Regions from separate parts of the Streptomyces sp. NPDC001219 genome, predicted to be linked through region 4. Evidence: riboswitches for the same ligand, from Rfam matches in the RefSeq annotation. Region 4 holds a riboswitch; each other region holds the start of a gene.
What was found. Region 4 has a riboswitch for cyclic di-AMP ahead of ACWC9R_RS28810 (M23 family metallopeptidase). Riboswitches for the same ligand answer to the same signal wherever they lie in the genome.

Region 1 (3,727 bases), on a different contig from region 4:
CCTCGCGGGCGGAGCAGGCCAGGGACTCCTCCAGGCGCTGCGCCGAGATATTGGAGGCGGCGATCTCGCGGACCTTGCCGGCCCGGACGAGGTCGTCGAGGGCCGAGAGGAACTCCGCGACCTCGAGCGACTCGTCGTCGTAGTGGGTGTAGTAGAGGTCGATGTAGTCGGTGCGCAGACGGGTGAGGGAGTTGTCGACCGCGGACTTGATCGTGGCGGGGGCCAGGCCCTTGTAGCCGGGGAGGGCGCCGACCTTGGTGGCGATGACGACCTCGGAGCGGTTGCCGCGGGAGGCCAGCCAGTTGCCGATGACGGTCTCGGATTCGCCGCCCTCGTTGCCGGGGACCCAGGCCGAGTAGGCGTCGGCGGTGTCGATGAAGTTGCCACCGCCCGCCACGTACGCGTCGAGCACGGCGAAGGAGGCGGCCTCGTCAGCCGTCCAGCCGAAGACGTTGCCCCCGAGGGAGAGCGGGGAGACGGAGAGGGAGCCGAGGGGCTTGTGTGTCGCGGTCATGCGTAGTGGAAGCGTCGGGGGGAGGGGAATTATTCCTTCCGCTTCGCCGATGAGGTCAACTTCCGCCGGAGAAGGGCAAGTTGGACAGCAACACTCACACGGCGAGGGCCCCAGGGAACTCCGGGGGACCCCCGAGGACCCCGAGAACCCCGAGTTCCCCAGGGCACTGAAGGCACCGAAGAACCCAAAACGACGACGACGGCGGCGGCCAAGGGATTCGCCTCCCTCGCCCGCCGCCGCCCTCTCAGTCGCTGTCGCCCGCGCCCGTCAGACGCTGATGCCGTGGTCGCGGAGCCAGGGCATCGGGTCGATCGGGTCGCCGGCGTCGGGGCGCACCTCCAGGTGGAGGTGGGGGCCGGTGACGTTGCCGGTGGCGCCGACGCGGCCGATGACGTCGCCGGTGTTGACCTTGCCGGAGGTCTTCACCATCGAGGAGAGGTGGCAGAACCAGAGTTCGGTGCCGTCGTCGAGGGTGAGGACGATGCGGTAGCCGTACGAGCCGGCCCAGCCGGCCTGGGTGATGGTGCCGGAGTGCACCGCCTTGACGGGGGTGCCGGTCGGCGCGGCGAAGTCCTGTCCGGTGTGGTCGGCGGCCCAGCGGTCGCCTGCCTGGCCGAAGCTGGCGGTGAGCGTGTAGGAGGACACCGGGGCGATGAAGCTCTTCGCCAGTTTGGCGAGGCGTTCGGCCTCCGCCTTCTGCCGGGCCGCTTCCTCCGCCTTGCGCTGGGCCTCCATCTCGGCCGCCTTCTTGGCTGCTGCGGCCTTTTCGGCCGACTTCTGTCGGTCAGCGGCTTCCGTGGCGGCCTGCTCGACCGCGGCCTTCTCGGCTGCGTCACGGGCCTCCTGCTCGGCGGCGTCCTGCTGCGCGTCGGCCTGCTGGAGGATGCGGCTGCGCAGCGCCTCACCGGCGCCCGTGTCACCGCTGGTGTCCGCGCTCGCGTGCGTGGTCCGGGTGAGCGGCCCGGCGGGCGCCACGCCGTCGACGGGAGCCGAGGCGGCCGCGGCGGACGCGGTGGTGGAGTCGTCGTCGGATATCAGCTCGCCGATACCGGGCAGCGACTTCGCGTCCGGCAGCTTCTCGGAGAGGTCGTCGGCCATGCCGCCGACGTCGGGCATCGAGATCGGCACCGGCGGACGGTCCTCGGCCGAGGCCATTCCGCTCGCACCGACCGCGGCGATGACGCCGACACCGAGGACGGTGCCGCTCCGGGAAAGTCCGCCGCGCTGCTTGGCCACCCGGTGTTTGCCGCGGACGGAACGGGTGGATTCCTCGGTGGGATTCCACTCCTCCCACGGTCCGCCGTCATCACCGGCGCCGGGGCCCGGGAAAGCACCTCGGTCGTCGAGCTCGTAGCCGGACGGGGACTCGGGGGCAGGCCTGTTGGACGCCACGGGGGCGCACTCCTTTCCTTCCTTCTCGCCTACCGGGTTAGCTGACGGGTTCGGAGCAGGAAGGTCTCCTACGGACGCCCGCTGGCGGAGGGCGTCCGATTCACCCCAAGGAAGTTGGTTCCCCGGTTCCCTTGGTGCAGTTCGAAGTGCTTGGGGGTGCGTGAAAAGCGCGTGCGGGATTCGGCGTCGGCGCGCGGTGCCGCCTCTTGCGACGGCTGGGACGACCGCGCTGCGTTATCGGACAGTAATAGAGATGGCGACCGAATTCCAAGCGTTCCCACGAATCCTTGTCGGTGCAACACGCCTCGGTTGCAGGGACGTTTTCGGCCACCCCGGCCGTAAACCGGGCGAGTTGGCCGCGCGCCGCTAAACGATCTCCGGCGGATTGTGCACCAGTCGTTATGCGGAGGGGCGCCCCTCGGTCACGGAGGGTGAGAGCGTAACGTCGGATCATGGTCGTCAACGTCGGGAACACCGGGCACGCCGGGCGTGCTGCCGGTAACGCGTGGGGAGTGGCGGAGCGGTACCGGGAGTTCTCCTGGCGGGAGGCCCGGGACCGGTCGGCGGCGCACGAGGAGCTGAGCGCGCGGATCAGCCAGGACGCGGAGCTCTGCGATCTGCTGTCCGGGTCGCTGCCGGCCGGCGACAAGCAGCAGCCGGACCTCCTGCTCGCCGCCGTCCGTTATCTCGACGGCCCGCACGCCGAATCGGGCCCGCGCGGCGAGTCGGCGTACGGGCGCTGGCGCGAGTGGACGATCCGGCACTGGGACGAGGTACGCGCGGTGATCATGCAGCGCGCCGCCCGGACCGACGAACCGGCCCACTGCGCCACCCTGCTGCCGCTGCTCGCCCGGCTGCCGCAGCCGCTGGCGCTGCTGGAGGTGGGCGCGTCCGCCGGACTGTGTCTGCACCCCGACCGCTATCGCTACCGCTACGAGGACGCGGACGCGTACGGGGAGGGCCACCACGCGGGCGCCCTCCGGGCCGAGCTGGGCGCACCGGAGAGCCCGCTGGTGTTCACCTGCCGTACGGGCGGGGCGGCCGGCGAACTTCCCGAACGGCTGCCGGAGATCGTCTGGCGGGCCGGCATCGGCCTCGACCCGCTCGACCCGGTGGCCGAACCGGACGATCTGCGCTGGCTGCGGGCGCTCGTCCGGCCGGGCGACGAGGAGCGGGCGGCACGGCTGTCGGCGGCCGTCGAAGCGGTACGGGCGGCGCCGCGGCCACGGATGGTGCGCGGCGACCTGATCGACGAGCTGCCCGCGCTCGCCGCCGAGGCACCGCCCGAGGCGACGCTGGTCATCTTCCACAGCGCGGCGCTGACGTACCTCCCGCCGGCCCGCCGCGAGGAGTTCGCGCGACTCGTACGGTCACTGCTCGACGCGCGGCCCGGCGGCGGCCACTGGGTCTCCAACGAGCACCACTCCGTACTGCCGTGGCTCACCGAGACCGCACCCCCGTCGCCCCGCCCGGACGACGCGCCGCTGCTGACCCTCGCGCTCGACGGCCACCCGGTCGCACTCACCGGCCCGCACGGCCAGAGCCTGCACCACCTCCCCGGGGCGGCGGACCTCCCGGGCCACTGAGCTACCGGGCACGGCTCCTACTCCCGCCCCTCCCCTACTCCCCCATCGGCCGCTGCACCGCCAGCAGCGCCATGTCGTCGGCCGGTGCGCCGCCCGTTCTGCCGGTATGCCGGGCGACCTCCTCGACGAGGGTGTCCAGGAGGGCGTCGGGGCCGGGGAAACGGCGGCCGCGCAGTCTGCTCGGCGGGTGGTAGCTGCGGCCGAGCAGGTCCCGGGCCGCGGTCACCCCGTCGGT
Region 2 (3,727 bases), on a different contig from region 4:
TAGCCGGACTCGCCCGGCCTGACGTAGTGCAGGTGCCGGCGGGCCTGCTGGCGTACGTACTCGGGGTCCTGCCAGCGGGCCTTCTGCTCGCGCAGCCGTTCCAGGGCGGTGCCGGCGTCCTGGGCCCTGCGGCGCTGCTCGGCGATGTCCGACCGCTGGGAGACGTACTGCCTTATGGGATAGGCGAGGGCGACGACCAGGGAGCACATCACCAGGGCCAGCAGGGCGGCACGGCCGGTGAGGCGGTTGCGGCGGGGCGGGCGGGCGCGGTAGACGCGGGCGGCGGCCTGCTCGCCGAGCGCCTTGAGTCGGGTCGCGGTCGAGAACCGGTCCGCGGGCACGTCGTCTCCCCTTCACTGACGGACGCCTGACTGCTTCAAGCAGGTACGTCCCCGGCAACGGTACGGGACCGTCGCCGGGGACGTACGGGGCGCGGGGCGAGTGCCTCGCCCGTTCGGCCCCTGCTGCCCTGTCCGGCCTGGCAGCGGGCCGCCTTCGTCAGCTGCCGTGGCGGAAGCGGGGGAAGGCGGAGCGGCCGGCGTAGACCGCGGCGTCGTCGAGGATCTCCTCGATGCGCAGCAGCTGGTTGTACTTGGCGACGCGCTCGGAGCGGGCCGGGGCGCCGGTCTTGATCTGGCCGCAGTTGGTGGCGACGGCGAGGTCGGCGATGGTGACGTCCTCGGTCTCACCGGAGCGGTGCGACATCATGCACTTGAAGCCGTTGCGCTGGGCCAGCTCGACGGCGTCCAGGGTCTCGGTCAGCGAGCCGATCTGGTTGACCTTGACCAGGAGGGCGTTGGCGGAGCCCTCCTCGATGCCGCGGGCGAGACGCTCGGGGTTGGTGACGAACAGGTCGTCGCCGACGAGCTGGACCTTGGCGCCGAGCTTGTCAGTGATGACCTTCCAGCCGGCCCAGTCGTCCTCGAACAGCGGGTCCTCGATGGAGACCAGCGGGTAGGCCGCCACCAGCTCCTCGTAGTACTCGGTCATCTCGGCGGCCGAGCGGGTCTTGCCCTCGAACTCGTACGAGCCGTCCTTGTAGAACTCGGAGGCGGCGACGTCCAGGGCGAGCGCGATGTCCTGGCCGGGCGCGTAACCGGCTTCCTTGATGGCCTCGAGGATGAGGTCGAGGGCCTCGCGGTTGGAGCCCAGGTTCGGGGCGAAGCCGCCCTCGTCGCCGAGGCCGGTGGCCAGACCCTTGGCCTTCAGGACCTTCTTGAGGGTGTGGTAGACCTCGGCGCCCCAGCGCAGCGCCTCGGAGAAGGACTCCGCGCCGATCGGGGCGATCATGAACTCCTGGATGTCCACGTTGGAGTCGGCGTGCGACCCACCGTTGAGGATGTTCATCATCGGCACGGGCAGCACGTGCGCGTTCGGGCCGCCGAGGTAGCGGAACAGCGGGAGGTCGCTGGCCTCGGAGGCGGCGTGCGCGACGGCGAGGGAGACGCCGAGGATGGCGTTGGCGCCGAGCGAGCCCTTGTTGTCGGTGGCGTCCAGGTCGAACATGGCCTGGTCGATCAGCCGCTGCTCGGTCGCGTCGTAGCCGACGAGCTCCGGGCCGATCTGCTCGATGACGGCCAGGACGGCCTTCTCCACGCCCTTGCCGAGGTAACGGTTCGGGTCGCCGTCGCGGAGCTCGATGGCCTCGAAGGCGCCGGTGGAGGCGCCGGACGGCACGGCGGCACGGCCGGTGCTGCCGTCGTCGAGGCCGACCTCGACCTCGACCGTGGGATTACCTCGCGAGTCGAGAATTTCGCGGGCTACGACGACGTCGATCGACGGCACGTTGTCTCCTTCGTGGGTGTCTGGCGTTCTGCGCATGAGCCTAACGGCCCCGGAGGTGTCCGTCGGTGCTTGGCCCGCTCCGTGGGACGGAAGACCCCGGAATACTTACCGAAGGCCCAGTTCACGGGACCTTTCGGCACATTGTTCGCCGAACGGGGAAAGCCGCGGGACGGCGCCGGTCGGCGGGGCGCCGGCGGCGGGCGCTCCGGGCGCGGGGGCCGGGATGCGAGAAGCCCCGCCACGGCGCGTCGGGGGGAAGTGCGCGCCGTGGCGGGGCTGGTCTCACGGAGGAAGGGGGTCCGCCGCTCGAACCCCGGAGTCCGCTGGGCGGGTGGCTCAGACGGTGAGCTGCTGGCCGGGGATGATCAGGTTCGGGTTGCCGCCGATGACCGACTTGTTCGCCTTGTAGACGGACTTCCAGTCGGCGCCGTGGGCCTTGGCGATCTTGGCGAGGGTGTCGCCCGCCTTGACGGTGTAGTTGCCGTGGCCGGTGGACTTGCGCTCGGCGGACCGCGAGGCACGGTCCTCGGACGGGGCCTTCTTGGGCTCGGGCTTGGCCGACTCCTGCTTCGGCGCGGACTTGGTCTGCGCGGAGGTGTCGACGTCGGCGGCGGGGCCACCGGCGGTCAGATTGCCCGCACCGGCGCAGGACCAGGCGCCCGGGCCCTGGATGGCGAGGAGCTTCTCGGCGGCGGCTATCTGCTGGGACTTGCTGGCGAGGTCGGCGCGCGGCGCGAACTTGGTGCCACCGGCGGCGGCCCAGCTGGAGTTGGAGAACTGCAGGCCACCGTAGTAGCCGTTACCGGTGTTGATCGACCAGTTGCCGCCGGACTCGCACTGGGCGACCTTGTCCCAGGTGGCGACGGAGGCGGCGGAGGCGGAGGTGGCGCCCATCATCGGGACGGCCACGGCGGCACCGGCGACACCGGCGAGGGTGGCGACGCGGACGGCCTTGGAGGGACGACGGTGCTTGCCCTTGAAGATCAGCATGGTTCGTTCGTTTCCTCACCGACGCCTACGAGGTGAGCTGTCGGGTTCGGACTGATGAGTCGCCCGGCCGGGTGCGCGGAACGCACCTGGCTTCACCCCAAGCCGGTTGACCCGTTTTCACGGGCGGGGCCGGCACAAATCCTGGGTCCCCCGCTCCTGCCTTCGGCGCTTGCGCGTCAAGTGCCTTCGACCACCGGCAGGACTCGGCGTGTGATCGAAGGGCCCGCTTTGGCGAGCGGTCCTGACGTTAAGCAGTAATCCCCTTGGGGTTCAAACCCCACCATCTGAACCAAGTTGACCGTTTTTGATCAGGGCTTGGAGGCGTTTTCGCAGGTGGGGCCCGGTATGCCGGGGTTGGGTACACCGGGCCCCTCCGGAGTCAACGAGACCCTTGTCTCACTTTCCCAAAAGAGGGCGAAGGGAGGCGAACTACCCTGCGTTCCGCCCGAGATCGAGCCGCTGGCCGGGCTGGATCAGGTCCGCGTCGGAGCCGATGACGCCCTCGTTGCGGTCGTAGAGCGTGGACCAGCCGCCGGACAGCCGGTGGGCCGCGGCGATGGCTGACAGGCTGTCACCCGGGCGCACCGTGTAGTCCCCGTCGGCCGCCGGGCCCGTACGGTGCGCGTCGTCGCCGCGCGAGGCGTGCCGGCCGCCGGCGGACCGCCCGGCGTCACCGTCCCCGGCGTCCTCGCCGTCCGCCCCACCGCGGTGCTTGCCCTTGCCGGGCACCTCACGCGGGGTGCCGGTGCCGTCCGTACGGCTGCCGTCCCCGGACGGGTCGGCGGAAGGGTCGTCGGACGGGTCGGCGGACTGCGACGGGTCGTCGCCCTGGCCGCTGTCCTGCTCGTCGCCCTGGTCGCCGTCCCGGTCGCCGGACGGCTCCGGGCTCGTGGACGCGTCGCCGGGCTCGCCGGAGTCCGAGGCGTCGGGCGAGGGCGTGGCGTCGGACGGG
Region 3 (3,727 bases), on a different contig from region 4:
CCGTAGGCCTCGTCGACCCGGCGCAGCGCCTGCGGGAAGGTGATCTTCTCGCGCGACGACAGGGCGTCGATCATCGCCTCGGCGCGGTCGCCGATGCCGCGCTTGGGGACGTTCAGGATGCGGCGGAGCGGGACGGTGTCCTCGGGGTTGGCGAGCACCCGCAGGTAGGCGAGGACGTCGCGGACCTCCTTGCGCTCGTAGAAGCGCACCCCGCCGACGACCTTGTAGGGCAGTCCGACCCGGATGAAGATCTCTTCGAAGACACGGGACTGGGCGTTGGTGCGGTAGAAGACGGCGACCTCGCCGGCCCTGGCGTCGCCGGCGTCCGTCAGCCGGTCGATCTCGTCGGCGACGAACTGCGCCTCGTCGTGCTCGGTGTCGGCGACATAGCCGGTGATCACGGGCCCGGCGCCGGCGTCCGTCCAGAGGTTCTTGGGGCGGCGGTTCTCGTTGCGCTCGATGACGGCGTTGGCGGCGGACAGGATCGTCTGCGACGAGCGGTAGTTCTGCTCCAGCAGGATCGTGGTCGCGTCCGGGTAGTCCTCCTCGAACTGGAGGATGTTGCGGATCGTGGCACCGCGGAAGGCGTAGATCGACTGGTCGGCGTCACCGACCACGCACAGCTCGGCGGCGGGCATCTCGGCGGTGCCGGGGCCGACCAGCTCGCGGACCAGGGTGTACTGGGCGTGGTTGGTGTCCTGGTACTCGTCGACGAGGACATGGCGGAAGCGGCGGCGGTAGTGCTCGGCGACGTCCGGGAAGGCCTGGAGCAGGTTGACCGTCGTCATGATGATGTCGTCGAAGTCCAGGGCGTTGGCCTCGCGCAGCCGCGCCTGGTACATCGCGTACGCCTCGGCCAGCGACTTCTCGAAGCCGTCGGCGGCCGTTCCGGCGAAGGTCTCCTCGTCGATGAGCTCGTTCTTGAGGTTGGAGATCTTCGCGCTGAAGGACTTGGGCGGGAAGCGCTTGGGGTCCAGATCGAGATCGCGGCAGACCAGGGCCATCAGGCGCTTGGAATCGGCGGCGTCGTAGATCGAGAAGGAGGACGTGAAGCCCAGCTTCTTGGACTCGCGGCGCAGGATGCGGACGCAGGCGCTGTGGAAGGTGGAGACCCACATGGCGTGGGCACGCGGGCCGACCAGCTCCTCGACGCGCTCCTTCATCTCGCCGGCGGCCTTGTTGGTGAACGTGATCGCGAGGATCTGGCCGGGGTGGACATGGCGCTCGGCGAGCAGGTGCGCGATGCGGTGGGTCAGCACCCGGGTCTTGCCGGAACCGGCACCGGCGACGATCAGCAGCGGGCCGCCGGCGTGCACCACGGCGGCCTTCTGCTCGTCGTTGAGCCCCTCCAGCAGCGCCGCGGCGTCGACGGCCGGGCGGGCGGCGCCGTCGCGGTAGTAGGCCTCCCTGGGGACGGGCGCGTCGAACCGCCCGCCGAAGAGGTCGGCGGGGATCTCCTCCGGGGCCGGGCCGTGCTCGTCCTCGGGGGGCGGAGGATGCTGCTCCTCGCCCTTGTGGCCGAGGTCCGCCAGGAAGCTGTCGTCAAAGAGGCTGCTCATCGCCCACCGAGTCTAGGCGGCCGCACTGACACTCCGCGGCGGAGTGGCGGATTGCGGGCCGCCTGTGAAGCCGGCACCGGCGCAGCGGCGGTCCGGACGTCCGGCACCGCGGCCGACCGGCGGCGCCTCGTCTACCCGAATCCGACATCTGGCACAACAGACCGCGCATCGCGTTCAGGTCACGAAAAGGTTTCGGGCATATCGAACATCAGCCTTCACAGAAGCCACACGAGTTGGCTAACGTCCTCGCTCAGGCAGCCCGCCTCCCCGCGGACGACAGGTTCGCACGGGCCGCCGACGCCGAGTCCGGCCCTGCCCCAGGCACCCGGAGCCGGGGACCCACCAGCACCACCGGGGTGAATCGGTCCGTACTGCCATCGCCAGTGGACGTCCGGACCGTAGGGCAAGCCTTCCGTCAGCGACACCGCCCGAACCCGACAGCTAACCCGGTAGGCGGTCCACGGAAGGAGTTGCCGGTCTTGGCGTCGCATCGCAAGCCGCGCACCAGCGTTCTCGCCTCACCCGCAGGCCGTCGTACGGCGGCCGGGCTCACCACCGCCGCCCTCGCCTCGGTCACCCTGCTCTCGCAGTCGGCCAACGCGGCGCCCAGGGCGCCCAAGCCCTCCGTCGAAGAGGTCCAGAAGAAGGTCGACGACCTCTACCACCAAGCCGAGGTGGCCACCCAGAAGTACAACGCCGCCAAGGAGCGCGCCGACGCGCAGCGCGACAAGGTGGACGACCTGCTCGACGCCTCGGCCGAGCGCGCCGAGAAGATGAACGAGTCCCGGCGCCGGCTGGGCACCTTCGCCTCCGCGCAGTACCGCACCGGCGGCATGAACCCGACGGCGCAGCTGATGTTCGCCAAGGACCCGCAGCAGTTCGTCGACCGCAACCACCTCATGGAGCGGCTGACCGGGCGGCAGAAGCAGGCCGTCAGCGACTACCAGGAGCAGCAGTCGGCGGCCGCCCGGCAGCGTGCCGAGGCGACCGACAGCCTGGAGCGGCTGCAGAAGTCGCAGGCCTCCCTCAAGGAGTCCAAGCGCTCCGTCCAGGACAAGCTGTCCGAGGCCCGGCAGCTGCTGTCCCGGCTGACCGCGCAGGAGAAGGCGCGGCTGGCGGAGCTGGAGCGCCAGAAGGAGGAAGCGGCCAAGCGCCGGGCCGCGGAGGAGGCGCGCAAGCAGCAGGAGCGGGAGCGCCAGCGGCAGCACGACGGCGACGGCTCCACGGGCGGCGGTTCGGCCGGCGGTTCCACGGGCGACTCGACCTCCACCGCCAAGGGCGAGAAGGCGCTCGCCTTCGCCCGCTCCCAGATCGGCAAGCCGTATGTGTGGGGCGCGACCGGGCCCACCTCCTACGACTGCTCGGGGCTGACCCAGGCCGCCTGGAAGGCGGCGGGCGTCGATCTGCCCCGTACGACCTGGGACCAGGTCAAGATCGGCGAGCGGGTGGCCACCAAGGACCTGAAGCCCGGCGACCTGGTGTTCTTCTATGACGACATCAGCCATGTCGGCATGTACATAGGCAACGGCAAGATGGTCCACGCTCCGAAGCCGGGCGCCAACGTCCGGGAGGAGTCGATCTACTACATGCCGATCTACGGGAGCGTCCGCCCGGGCTGAGGCCCCCGCTCCCCCACAGACCACCCCCCACGGTCACCCCCCACACGCCACCGCGCGGCCCTCGCCTCCGACCTACGGAGTGCGGGGACCGCGCGGTGTGCTGTCGGCGGGGCGCTCGTCAGGTCCAGAGCACCGCGATGAAGATGTTGGCCACGGTGAGCCCGCCGACCGCGGCGAAGAGCGGCTTCTCGACCGTCTCGTCGTCCCGCTTGACGTAGACCAGCGCCAGGATCACCACCAGCAGGGCCATCTTGACGCCGAGCTTGATGTTGTTGAGGGGGTGGTCCTGGGCCTGGTTGAGGCCGACCAGCACGATGCCGGTGACCAGCATCGTCAGCGCGCCGTGCAGCATGGCCGGCACAAAGCGGGCGGTGCCCGCACTCATCGCCTTCATCTGGGTCAGGAAGCCGCCCAGCAGGGAGGCGATGCCGATGATGTGCAGGCCGACGAAGATATTGGTTACTACGTCCATAGTGCGTGATCGTAGCCGCCGTATAGCACGGCCCTTCGGGCAGGGCGCCCGCTATCGACAGTTCGGTCAGGCCAGAC
Region 4 (3,727 bases):
GTGGCTGGACCGGCTGGCCACGGTCAGCGGACGCGCCGACGAACTGTGCCGCTACGCCGTCCTGTTCGGCGACCCGCAGCTCGCGCTGACCGCCGTCCAGCGCGTCCTGGACGTCACCCCCGAGGAGGTGCAGGCCGTCGCCAAGGCCCGGCTGCGCCCCGACAACCGCGCGGTGCTCGTCTACGAGCCCACCGAGCCGACCGACGCCGCCGACGACGAGGAAGGGGAGGCGCACCAGTGAGCGACGCCACCACCCACGCCGATTCCCCCGTGAGCACCATGGACTTCCACCCGCAGCCCCAGGGGGGCGCGCCCAAGCCGTGGGCCTTCCCGGCCCCCGACCGCAGCCAACTGCCCAACGGGCTCACCCTGCTGACCAGCCACCGCCCCGGCCAGCAGGTCGTCGCCGTCGAGATCAACCTCGTCGCGCCGCTGGACGCCGAGCCCGAGGGCCTGGACGGCGTCGCCACGATCATGGCGCGTGCGCTGTCCGAGGGCACCGACACCCATGACGCGGAGGAGTTCGCCGCCGAGCTGGAGCGCTGCGGCGCCACCCTGGACGCGCACGCCGACCACCCCGGCGTGCGGGTCTCCCTCGAGGTGCCGGCGTCCCGGCTGACCCGTGCGCTCGGTCTGCTCGCCGACGCGCTGCGGGCGCCCGCCTTCCCGGAGAGCGAGGTCGAGCGGCTGGTCCGCAACCGCCTCGACGAGATCCCGCACGAGCTCGCCAACCCGGCCCGCCGTGCCGCGATGGCGCTCTCCAAGGATCTGTTCCCGGCCACCGCCCGCATGTCGCGGCCCCGGCAGGGCACCGAGGAGACCGTCGCCCGTATCGACGCCGCGGCCGTCCGCGCCTTCTACGACGCCCATGTACGGCCTGCCACGGCCACCGCCGTGATCGTCGGTGACTTCACCGGTGTCGACCTCGCCGCCGCGCTCGCCGACACCCTCGGCGCCTGGACCGGCTCCACGGCCGAGCCGCTGAAGGCCGCGCCGATCGTCGCCGACGACACCGGCCGGGTGGTGATCGTCGACCGCCCCGGCGCCGTCCAGACGCAGCTGCTCATCGGCCGTATCGGCGCCGACCGGCACGACCGGGTGTGGCCCGCGCAGGTCCTCGGCACGTACTGCCTGGGCGGCACCCTCACCTCCCGCCTGGACCGCGTGCTGCGGGAGGAGAAGGGCTACACCTACGGGGTGCGCGCCTTCGGCCAGGTGCTCCGCTCCACCGCCCCCTCCTCCCCGGAGGGGTCCACGGGCGCCGCGCTGCTCGCCATCAGCGGCTCGGTCGACACCGGCTCCACCGTCCCGGCGCTCGAGGACCTGTGGAAGGTGCTGCGCACCCTCGCGGCAGAGGGGCTCACGGACGAGGAGCGGGATGTCGCCGTGCAGAACCTCGTCGGGGTCGCGCCGCTGAAGTACGAGACCGCTGCGGCCGTCGCGGGCACCCTCGCCGACCAGGTGGAGCAGCAGCTCCCGGACGACTTCCAGGCGCAGTTGTACGCCCGCCTCGCGGAGACCGGCACGGTCGAGGCCACCGCGGCGGCGGTCAACGCCTTCCCCGTGGACCGGCTGGTGACGGTCCTGGTGGGCGACGCAGCACAGATCGCCGAGCCGGTCAAGGGGCTGGGTATCGGTGAGGTGACCGTCGTCGGCGGCTAGTCCCTGCCGTTGGTCCCCGCCGTGTGACGGAAGGTCACATGTCGACGAGGCGGCTCCCGTGACGCACGAGTGTCACGGGAGCCGCCGTATGTCCGGTTTATCTCCGTCGGTGCTCCCGTTCTTGTGGCATCCCGCACAAAAAACCGGTTCTGTTTGCCGATTGAAAGTTGCCCCGTTTAGCGTCGGTCCGGCTGTTCGTCACAAGTCCGCCACAACAGTGGCACCGGGCAGTCATCGCCGAGTCCCCGTACGGCGCGAGCCAGGGGAGCCGGGGACCCATACGTCCCGTGGGGTGAATCGGGCTCCTCTCCGAGGAGGCCGTAGGAGACCTTCCTGCTCCGAACCCGTCAGCTAACCCGGTAGGCGAGAAGGAGGGAAAGGACAAGCCAGCACATGGCGTTCATCCGTGCCACCGGGAAGCACCGCCGCACGAGCCGTCCCGTCCGGACGACCCGCAACATCGCCGGCATAGCCACCATCGCGGCCGGCGGTGTGGTTGCCTCCGTGGCCTCGCCGGCGCTGGCCGCGACGGACGAGTCACGCGTCCACGACACCGGACTCCAGCAGGCCGTCGTACTGGGTGACGAGCTGGCCAACCGGGTCGCCGCGCAGCAGGCCGACGCCGAGGTCGCCGCGGCGAAGGCGAAGGCCGAGGCCGTCGCCAAGCGGCAGGCCGACGAGGCCAAGCGGCGCGCCGAGGCCGCGAAGAAGAAGGCCAAGGCAGCCCACGAGGCCAAGGTGCGGGCGGCCCGCGACGCGGAGCGCAAGCGCCTCAACGCCTTCGTCGCCCCCGTTGGCGACTCCTATGTCTCCACCGCCTACAAGGCGTCCAGCGGCCTGTGGTCCTCCGGCAGCCACACCGGCATCGACTTCCACGCCGCCTCCGGCACCAGCGTCCACGCGGTCGGCTCGGGCACCGTCGTCGAGGCCGGCTGGGGCGGCTCGTACGGCAACAACATCGTGATCAAGATGAACGACGGCACGTACACCCAGTACGGCCACCTGTCGTCGCTCGGTGTCTCGGTCGGCCAGAAGGTCACCCCCGGCGAGCAGATCGGCCTCTCCGGCGCCACCGGCAACGTCACCGGCCCGCACCTGCACTTCGAGGCCCGCACCGGCGCCGACTACGGCTCGGACATCGACCCGGTCGCCTACCTCCGCGGGCACGGCGTCAACGTCTGACCCCTGCCCCGCTGCTGGCGCGCCCCCTACGGGCCGCACGCCGTGCACCTTTCCCGAGCCCCGGCCCCACGGCCGGGGCTCCGGCGTATCCGGTGCCGGGCGTTCCGTACCGGATAGTGCCGGTCGCCCGCGACTTCCGGCCAAATATTATCCATGAATAACCCTGGCCCGTCGGAAAAGCCGTGCCGGTCGAATAGAGTCACGGAAAAGCCGCCGACCGGTGGCGTTTCCAGTTTCCAGGGGATTACGGCGGAGGCACGGAAGATGCGAGGCCATATTTCCGCGCATGCGGTGTGCACGGCGATTCGCGACGACATTGTCTCCGGTGCGCTGGCGCCGGGGAGCCGGCTGGTCGAGGAGATCCTGGCGGCCCGTTACGGCGTCTCCAGGGTGCCGGTCCGTGAGGCACTGCGCACCCTGCAGTCCGAGGGCTTCGTCACCACCCGCCACCACGCGGGCGCCTGCGTCGCCGAGCCGACCGAGCAGGAGGCCGCCGATCTCCTCGACATCCGCGCCCTGTTGGAGCCACTGGGCGCCGCCCGCGCGGCCGCCCGCCGCAGCCCCGCCCACCTCAAGGTGCTCCGCGGCCTGGTACGGCTCGGCCGCGAGCGGGCCCGCCATGGGAACCCCGCGGATCTGCGCCAACTGGACGGCTGGTTCCACGAGACGCTCGCCCAGGCGACCGGCAGCCCCAGCCTGACGGCGCTGCTGACCCAGCTGCGGCGCAAGATCGAGTGGATGTACACGGTGGAACCGCCGCCCCGGGCCGGCGAGTCCTGGGACGAACACGGCGCGGTGCTGGACGCCGTGGCCCGGGGGGACGCGGAGCGGGCGCGCGCCCTGATGGCGGCTCATGTCGAACGCTCGCTTCCGGTGCACCGGC

Region 1: linked by a shared signal. The riboswitch ahead of ACWC9R_RS30060 (M23 family metallopeptidase) and the one ahead of ACWC9R_RS28810 (M23 family metallopeptidase) in region 4 are both predicted to bind cyclic di-AMP.
Region 2: linked by a shared signal. The riboswitch ahead of ACWC9R_RS23205 (transglycosylase family protein) and the one ahead of ACWC9R_RS28810 (M23 family metallopeptidase) in region 4 are both predicted to bind cyclic di-AMP.
Region 3: linked by a shared signal. The riboswitch ahead of ACWC9R_RS06245 (NlpC/P60 family protein) and the one ahead of ACWC9R_RS28810 (M23 family metallopeptidase) in region 4 are both predicted to bind cyclic di-AMP.

Annotation. Positions count from the first base shown of each region.
Region 1 covers NZ_JBSFJF010000064.1:33,573-37,299, reverse strand. The annotation lists gene ACWC9R_RS30065 (aldo/keto reductase) at 1-514, opposite strand, end outside; gene ACWC9R_RS30060 (M23 family metallopeptidase) at 782-1,906, opposite strand; cyclic di-AMP (ydaO/yuaA leader) riboswitch at 1,918-2,073, opposite strand; gene ACWC9R_RS30055 (DUF2332 family protein) at 2,359-3,492, shown strand; gene ACWC9R_RS30050 (PP2C family protein-serine/threonine phosphatase) at 3,527-3,727, opposite strand, start outside.
Region 2 covers NZ_JBSFJF010000038.1:12,683-16,409, reverse strand. The annotation lists gene ACWC9R_RS23215 (FtsB family cell division protein) at 1-341, opposite strand, end outside; gene eno (phosphopyruvate hydratase) at 499-1,785, opposite strand; gene ACWC9R_RS23205 (transglycosylase family protein) at 2,122-2,775, opposite strand; cyclic di-AMP (ydaO/yuaA leader) riboswitch at 2,783-2,953, opposite strand; gene ACWC9R_RS23200 (transglycosylase family protein) at 3,205-3,727, opposite strand, start outside.
Region 3 covers NZ_JBSFJF010000007.1:35,058-38,784, reverse strand. The annotation lists gene pcrA (DNA helicase PcrA) at 1-1,559, opposite strand, end outside; cyclic di-AMP (ydaO/yuaA leader) riboswitch at 1,848-2,031, shown strand; gene ACWC9R_RS06245 (NlpC/P60 family protein) at 2,039-3,178, shown strand; gene ACWC9R_RS06240 (hypothetical protein) at 3,297-3,650, opposite strand.
Region 4 covers NZ_JBSFJF010000058.1:18,155-21,881, reverse strand. The annotation lists gene ACWC9R_RS28820 (M16 family metallopeptidase) at 1-241, shown strand, start outside; gene ACWC9R_RS28815 (M16 family metallopeptidase) at 280-1,662, shown strand; cyclic di-AMP (ydaO/yuaA leader) riboswitch at 1,888-2,043, shown strand; gene ACWC9R_RS28810 (M23 family metallopeptidase) at 2,056-2,844, shown strand; gene ACWC9R_RS28805 (GntR family transcriptional regulator) at 3,109-3,727, shown strand, end outside.